DNA from 2 places in the Pseudoalteromonas sp. NZS37 genome. Region 1 is predicted to be linked to the other one. Evidence: predicted binding sites of a transcription regulator. Region 1 holds the regulator's gene; the other holds the start of a gene.

The links. Region 1 encodes FliA, which starts transcription of late flagellar genes. Its sites were predicted from a motif close to CTAAAGNTNNNNNNNNNNNNGCCGATA; they were not measured.
Region 2: the regulator FliA is predicted to act here: its motif matches at 1,139-1,165, upstream of pomA (flagellar motor protein PomA).

The regions. Positions count from the first base shown of each region.
Region 1 is NZ_JADYXL010000001.1:97,084-100,886, reverse strand. It holds gene flhF (flagellar biosynthesis protein FlhF) at 1-1,067, shown strand, start outside; gene I6F47_RS00490 (MinD/ParA family ATP-binding protein) at 1,060-1,920, shown strand; gene I6F47_RS00485 (RNA polymerase sigma factor FliA) at 1,947-2,657, shown strand; gene cheY (chemotaxis response regulator CheY) at 2,698-3,081, shown strand; gene I6F47_RS00475 (protein phosphatase CheZ) at 3,099-3,803, shown strand, end outside.
Region 2 is NZ_JADYXL010000004.1:473,344-477,146, forward strand. It holds gene ispA ((2E,6E)-farnesyl diphosphate synthase) at 1-658, opposite strand, end outside; gene I6F47_RS10460 (exodeoxyribonuclease VII small subunit) at 661-903, opposite strand; gene pomA (flagellar motor protein PomA) at 1,225-1,992, shown strand; gene I6F47_RS10470 (flagellar motor protein MotB) at 1,995-2,915, shown strand; gene I6F47_RS10475 (hypothetical protein) at 3,067-3,555, shown strand; gene I6F47_RS10480 (DNA topoisomerase III) at 3,626-3,803, shown strand, end outside.

The DNA.
Region 1 (3,803 bases):
TTGCTCCTGAAAATGCAGCGCCAGTTCGTCCACAAACTCAAGCGGATAGCTTAGGTTTTGATGATTTAGACAGCGACTTTGATGATTTAGATAGTCCAGCAACGGCTCGCCAACAAACACCCAATAATGAAAGCGAAGAAATGACAACAATGCGTGAAGAAATGAACGCAATTCGTCAATTGCTTGAGCATCAAGTATCGGGCTTAATGCAGCAAGATATGGCGCGTCGCGATCCAACACGCGCTTGCATGGTTGACCGCTTAGTCGGTATGGGTATTGATAAAGAAGTAGCGCAACAAATGGCATGTTTTGTACCTGATGATGTATCTCGTAAGCAAGGTTGGAAAGCGTTGTTAACGATGGTCGAAGATCAAATGCAAACAACCAATAATGAAATACTTCGCCAAGGTGGTGTATATGCGTTAGTGGGTCCAACAGGTGTTGGTAAAACAACAACAGTTGCTAAGCTTGCAGCTTTAGGCGCACAAAAATATGGCGCTGATAAAGTGGCCTTAATAACTACTGATACATACAGAATTGGTGCTTATGAACAGCTTGCTACTTACGGCCGTATTATTGGTTGTGGTGTAAAGCAAGTTAAAGATGCTAATGAATTAGCTGAAGTTTTATATCATTTACGAAATAAACGTCTAGTATTAATTGATACAGCAGGTATGAGTCAGCGAGATTTACGTTTAACTGAGCAGTTAAACACGTTAATGCGTAACCAACGTGTGGATATTCGCAGCTACTTAGTACTAAGCGCAACGGCACAAATTAATGTATTACAAGAAACAGTACGTCACTTTAAAAAAGTACAGTTAAGTGGTTGTATTTTCACTAAGTTAGATGAATCATTAAGTTTGGGTGAGATTATTAGTATTGCGATTCAAAATCGCCTTCCAATAGGGTATCTTACTAACGGTCAACGAGTGCCAGAAGATATTCGTGTTGCAAATGCTGAAAAACTAGTGAAAAAGGCTGAGCAGTTATATTTAAAAAGAACAAAAGCACAACATTCAAGGCACCAAGCAGTGGCGCCAAGTACAGTAGGGATGTATGATTAACACAGTATTAGATCAAGCAAGCGGCCTGCGCAAAATGAGTCAAAACAATAACAACGGCGTAAAAGTTATCGCTGTAACCGGTGGTAAAGGTGGGGTAGGGAAAACAAATGTTTCTCTAAATACTGCTATTGCACTAGGGCAACAAGGTAATAGAGTATTAGTGCTGGATGCTGACTTAGGTTTAGCAAACTGTGATGTGATGCTTGGTTTACGTGTAGAGCGCAATTTATCACACGTTTTGTCAGGTGAATGTGAGCTTGACGAGATTTTAGTTGAAGGCCCTGCTGGTATTAAAATTGTACCCGCTACATCGGGCTCGCAAAGTATGGTTGAACTATCGCCATCTGAGCATGCCGGGCTAATTCGTGCATTTAGCGAATTGAATACCGAATTTGATATTTTAATTGTAGATACAGCCGCTGGTATTTCAGACATGGTGCTAAGCTTCTCACGAGCAGCACAAGATGTAATGGTTGTAGTGTGCGATGAACCAACATCAATAACCGATGCTTACGCACTTATTAAAGTATTAAGCCGCGAGCACGGTGTTTATAAGTTCAAAATTGTTGCCAATATGGTGCGCAGTATGCGTGAAGGCACTGAATTATTTGCAAAACTATCTAAAGTTACCGATCGCTTTTTAGATGTTTCAATGGAGCTAGTAGCAACGGTTCCTTATGACGAAAATATGCGCAAAGCAACACGTCGCCAAAAGGTGATTGTTGAGCTCTTTCCAAGTTCGCCAGCCGCTCTCGCGTTTAAAGCGCTGGCGACAAAAGCAGTTAAATGGCCAATACCAAATCAACCATCTGGGCATTTAGAGTTTTTCATTGAGAAACTAGTAAACGGCTAATTATGACAACATTGGTGAATAGAGCTATGGGATATCAATCAACACAAAACTTAAATGTGATTGTTGAGAAACATGCATCACTTGTTAAAAAAGTGGCATGTCATCTAATTGCTCGATTACCACCTAGCGTTCAGCTTGATGATTTAATTCAATCAGGAATGATAGGTTTAATAGAAGCTTCAAAAAACTTTGATGCAACAAAAGGCGCAAGCTTTGAAACCTTTGCCGGTATTCGTATTCGCGGGGCTATGCTTGATGAAATGCGCCGTGGTGATTGGGCTCCTCGTTCAGTACACCGTAAAAGCCGACAAGTTGCAGAGGCAATTACTGGGCTCGAAAGCAGTCTGAATCGCGAACCAACAGATACAGAAGTTGCTGAAAAACTTGAAATTTCACTCAATGAGTACCATCATATTTTAAATGATGTTAATACCAGTAAAGTATTAGGCATAGAAGACCTTGGTGTAGATGAGGATGTTATTACTCCCGTAGGCCAAGATTTAGCGCTAGACAAACCTTTTAATAATGTTAAAAATGATCGGTTTAATGAGTCTTTGCTAAATGCAATAAAGTCATTACCAGAGCGTGATGCGATGGTACTTTCTTTATACTATAACGATGAAATGAATTTAAAAGAAATAGGACATATACTCGATGTAAGCGAATCGCGTGTAAGTCAGATACATGGTCAGGCGATGATTAAGCTTAAAGCTAAAATCAATGACTGGATAAACTAGTAGTAAGTAAACTAAGGTTAATACCTCACTGGGGGATGTTTTGGATAAAAACATGAAAATTCTTGTAGTTGATGATTTTTCAACGATGAGACGAATTATAAAAAACCTATTACGTGACTTAGGTTTCACTAACGTTCAAGAAGCTGATGACGGGTCTACAGCTTTGCCTATGTTACAAAATCAAGTGTTTGATTTTGTGGTTACAGATTGGAATATGCCGGGAATGCAAGGTATTGACCTTTTAAGAGCAATTCGTGCAGATGATAAGTTAAAACATATCCCTGTACTGATGGTAACGGCAGAGGCTAAAAAAGAACAAATAATAGCTGCAGCGCAAGCTGGCGTTAATGGTTATATTGTTAAGCCATTTACGGCTGGAACATTAAAAACTAAATTAGAAAAAGTATTTGAACGCTTAGGCTAATGATGGGGGAGAGGCTTATGTCAGCACCAGCTGCGCCTCAAATAACGTTAGAACAAGCTCGTCAACTCGTCATTTATTTAGAAAACGATGAGCAAGATAAAGCTAATCAGTTGATTTTAGAGACAGCTTCGCAAGAGCAGTCTAAATTATTTGCTGAAGTTGGGAAGTTGACTCGTCAACTGCACGAAGCACTTAAAAGCTTTGAGCTTGATACTCGCTTAACTAACATAACGACAGATGCGATTCCAGATGCTAAAAAGCGGCTTAATTATGTTATAGAAATGACAGAAAATGCGGCTAATAAAACAATGGATGCTGTTGAGGCTAGTTTACCTATAGCTCAGCAACTTGCAGATGAAATATCTCATATCAAACCGACATGGGATCGTTTAATGAGCCGGGAGATTGAGCTTGGTGAGTTTAAACAACTTTGCCATAGTATCGATAAGTTTATGAATAACTCTCATCATAAAACGGATGAGCTTCAAAGCTTAATGACAAATGTACTAATGGCTCAAGACTATCAAGACTTAACAGGTCAAGTTATTCGCCGTGTTATAGAACTTGTTAGAGAAGTAGAAGAAAGCTTACTTCATCTTTTAACAGCGTTTGCTGAACAAGATGACAGTGACAACACAGCGAATAAAGTAGAACAACAAAAAATAAAAGAACCAGTTGCCACACAAACTTTAGCAGGTCCTGAAGGCCCTATTATTGATAAA
Region 2 (3,803 bases), on a different contig from region 1:
CTTGAAATGCTAGCCCTATAGCATACCCAAAAACACTTAAATTTTCTAAGGTTTGTTGATCAGCCTTTTCACTGCACAGTGCACCAAGTGTAATTGCGCAATTAATTAGAGCTCCGGTTTTTAGCTTATGTATTCGCTCAAGCTCTTGTACGGTAATTACTTTATCAGTTGCTGCTATGTCAAGACCTTGTCCGCCAACCATACCCTGAAGGCCTGATGCGTGGGCAAGTGTAGCAATCATTTTTACTTGTGTTTGCGATGAGCATTCAAATTTGTGATTCGCAATAAGCTCAAAAGCAAGAGTTTGAAGAGCATCACCGGCTAAAATTGCATTTGCCTCGCCAAACTCTATATGACAAGTAGGGCGTCCGCGGCGTAAGTCGTCATCATCCATTGCTGGTAAGTCATCATGGACTAACGAATAGCTATGAATACACTCAATTGCAGCAGCAAGTACGTTTAAGTCTTGATGGTTTGCGCCGAGCATTTTACCTGTGGCATAAACTAAAAATGGACGTAATCTTTTACCGCCATTAAATAATCCATACTGGGTGGCGTTCTTTACCGTTTCTTCTGTATCGAGAGGCTGGTTAAAATGCTGTTGTAAGGTCGCTACTACATCTTTTTGAGCAAGTTCAATATGATTTTTTATGCTCACAGCTATTCCATATCATTATCAAAATTTGTAAGTACTGACTTTTCGCCATTCCCCATCAAAATTGATACTTTTTGTTCTGCTTGCTGTAATTTCCCTGATGAAGCACTTGCTAATGCAATTCCACGCTCAAATTGCTTTAACGATTGCTCAAGCGATAAGTCACCTTGTTCCATGTCACTAACGATTGTAGATAATTCTTCTAGTGCTTGTTCGAAACTTAAGTTTTCAGGTTTTTTAGTCGCCATCTTTATTTCAGCTTACATAATAAATTTAGGGGTCAATTTTAGGGGGAATGCTAAACTAGGTCAAAGGATGATATTGGTTTTTTACCTTTATAACGTTAAATTATATTTCAAGTGCATTAATAAAGCCTTAATAGCGGTCTGTTGGTTTAATAAATCAATTGATAATTAGGTAGCCTTTATAACTTGATCTAAGATAGTGCTAAAGGCTGCTTTTTATGTTTATTTATAAAAATGGCTTAAGCAATTCAATATGTTGCCGATAAGCAGTTAATAATAAAAGTTTATGATAAGGCCATTAAGCATGAAACTTCTGGAGGAAATGTGGATTTAGCAACCATAATCGGGATCCTAGGCGCAATTGGCTTAATTGTCATGTCTATGTTTATGAGTAGTAGCGGTGAAATGGCTATGTTTTACAATACCCCGTCTGTGGTTATTGTATTTGGTGGTTCACTCTTTATTGTTTTATCAAACTTCACTATGTCGCAATTTTTGGGGATAGGTAAAGTTGTTGCCAAAGCGTTTATGTTTAAAATCGAAACGCCAGAAATACTTATCGAAAAAGCAGTAGAACTTGCTGATTCAGCTCGTAAAGGCGGTTTTTTAGCACTCGAAGAAGCTGAAATTCCAAACCCCTTTATGCGCAAAGGCGTCGATATGCTCGTTGATGGCCATGATGCAGATGTAGTTCGCGCTACACTTCAAAAAGATATTTCTCTAACTACGACTCGCCATGAATTGGGCGCGGGTTTATTTAAGTCGTTAGCTGATATAGGGCCTGCAATGGGTATGATTGGTACTCTAATTGGTTTGGTTGCAATGTTGTCTAACATGGATGACCCAAAGGCAATTGGTCCTGCAATGGCAGTAGCACTATTAACAACTTTATATGGCGCGTTTTTAGCCAATGTTGTGGCAATTCCTATTCAGGTAAAACTTGAACTGCGTAAAGACGAGGAAGCGATGAATCAGCGTTTAATTTTGGATGCTATTTTAGGTATACAAGATGGTCAAAATCCAAAAGTAATCGAAGGTATTTTGAAAAATTACTTAGCTGAATCTAAACGCAAAGTAGATACCGAGGAGTAACTATGTCTGATCAAGAGTGCAAATGTCCACCACCAGGTCTACCTGCATGGATGGGAACGTTTGCCGATTTAATGTCACTGTTAATGTGCTTTTTTGTACTCTTGCTCGCGTTTTCAGAAATGGATGTACTTAAGTTTAAACAAATTGCGGGCTCTATGAAGTTTGCTTTTGGTGTGCAGAATAAAATTGAAGTAAAAGACATCCCTAAAGGGACCTCTGTTATTGCCATGGAGTTTACCCCAGGTAAACCAGAGCCAACCCCAATAGAAACCATTCAGCAGCAAACAGTCGAAATGACTCAACAAATGTTAGAGTTTCAGGCTGGCGATGAAAGCTCAGCAGGCGGCAGGCAAGAACAGCGCGGGGATAAACGCGGTGGCGAATCTCGTAGTACCTCACAAGAAGAATCTTCTGAGCAAGCAACTTCAGCAGCCGATCAGGAGCAAACTAACGAGCTTGTTAAAAAGATAGCGCAGCAGCTTGAAAAGCAAATAATCGATGGCGCAATTGAGCTTGAGTCTTTAGGGCAGCAAATAATTATTCGCATTAGAGAGAATGGTTCATTTCCTTCAGGTAGTGCATTTTTACAACCTAAGTTTAAACCTATAATTCAAGATATCGGTGTGCTGTTAAAAGATGTACCCGGTGAAATAACAGTATCTGGCCATACTGATGATTTTCAGGTGTCGAATGAGTTATATATTAATAATTGGGACCTATCATCAAAGCGTGCTGTAGCCGTTGCAAGTGAACTGCAAAAAGTCCAAGGATTTGATAAAACCCGAATGATGGTGGTTGGTCGAGCTGAAACACGACCACTTGTACCGAATGACACCGATGAAGATCGCCGCAGGAATCGCCGAGTAGAAATATCTATATTACAAGGTAAAGCAAAAGAGTCAGCTCCTATAGATGTAAGATAACTTTTATTGGCAAACACACTTATTTATCATAAAGTATGCTTTCTTTAACAAATGTAACGGAATAGTTTATGAAAAAGGTCGATAAGTTTAGTCATATGCCAGGAAATGGCGGTGGTAATGACGATGATGAAAAAAAACTTGATTAACTCTAATGCCTGAATGGTTTTTAAAGACTATATTGATATTAGATACTAGTTGGGTGTTTATTTTAAGCCCTGCTATTTTCATCTTTTATTTTAGAAAAGATTATTTGGCCCTGCGTTTCGCTTTAATTACAGCCGCTTTTTTTTTATATGGAACCATTATTCATCCTTACTTGAAAGAGTTTGATAATGGGATTTATGTTTATCGATACCTTGTTTGGGCCTTTAATGATATTGCTTGGATGGCACTCATCGCATATCTGGGGTTAAAAGATAAGGTTTATTTATGGCAATGCGTATTAGGTCAATTGGTTGTTATTATGGCACCAATTTTACAGCTATTTAGATTAGTCGACCGCCATTTATGGGATCTTTCTTATAGTACATACATTTATAAAACCTTATTGCCATTTATTAATATAGGCACCGTTATTGTTTGTTATCTTCCGCTTATTTATATTTTAACAAAAGACAAAAAAAGCCCAGCTAGCCAATAGTTACAAAAAGTTCCCTCCTTTAAAATAGCTGTGCTAGACTACTGTTTATATAAACAGTGATGAGCAGGCTATGAAACTCTACATTGCAGAAAAACCTTCACTTGGACGCGCTATTGCTGATGCGTTACCAAAACCACATAAAAAATATGATGGTTATATAGAAGTCGCTAATGGCGATTGTGTATCGTGGTGTATTGGACATTTGCTAGAACAAGCAGAACCCGATGATTACGATGAGCGCTTTAAAA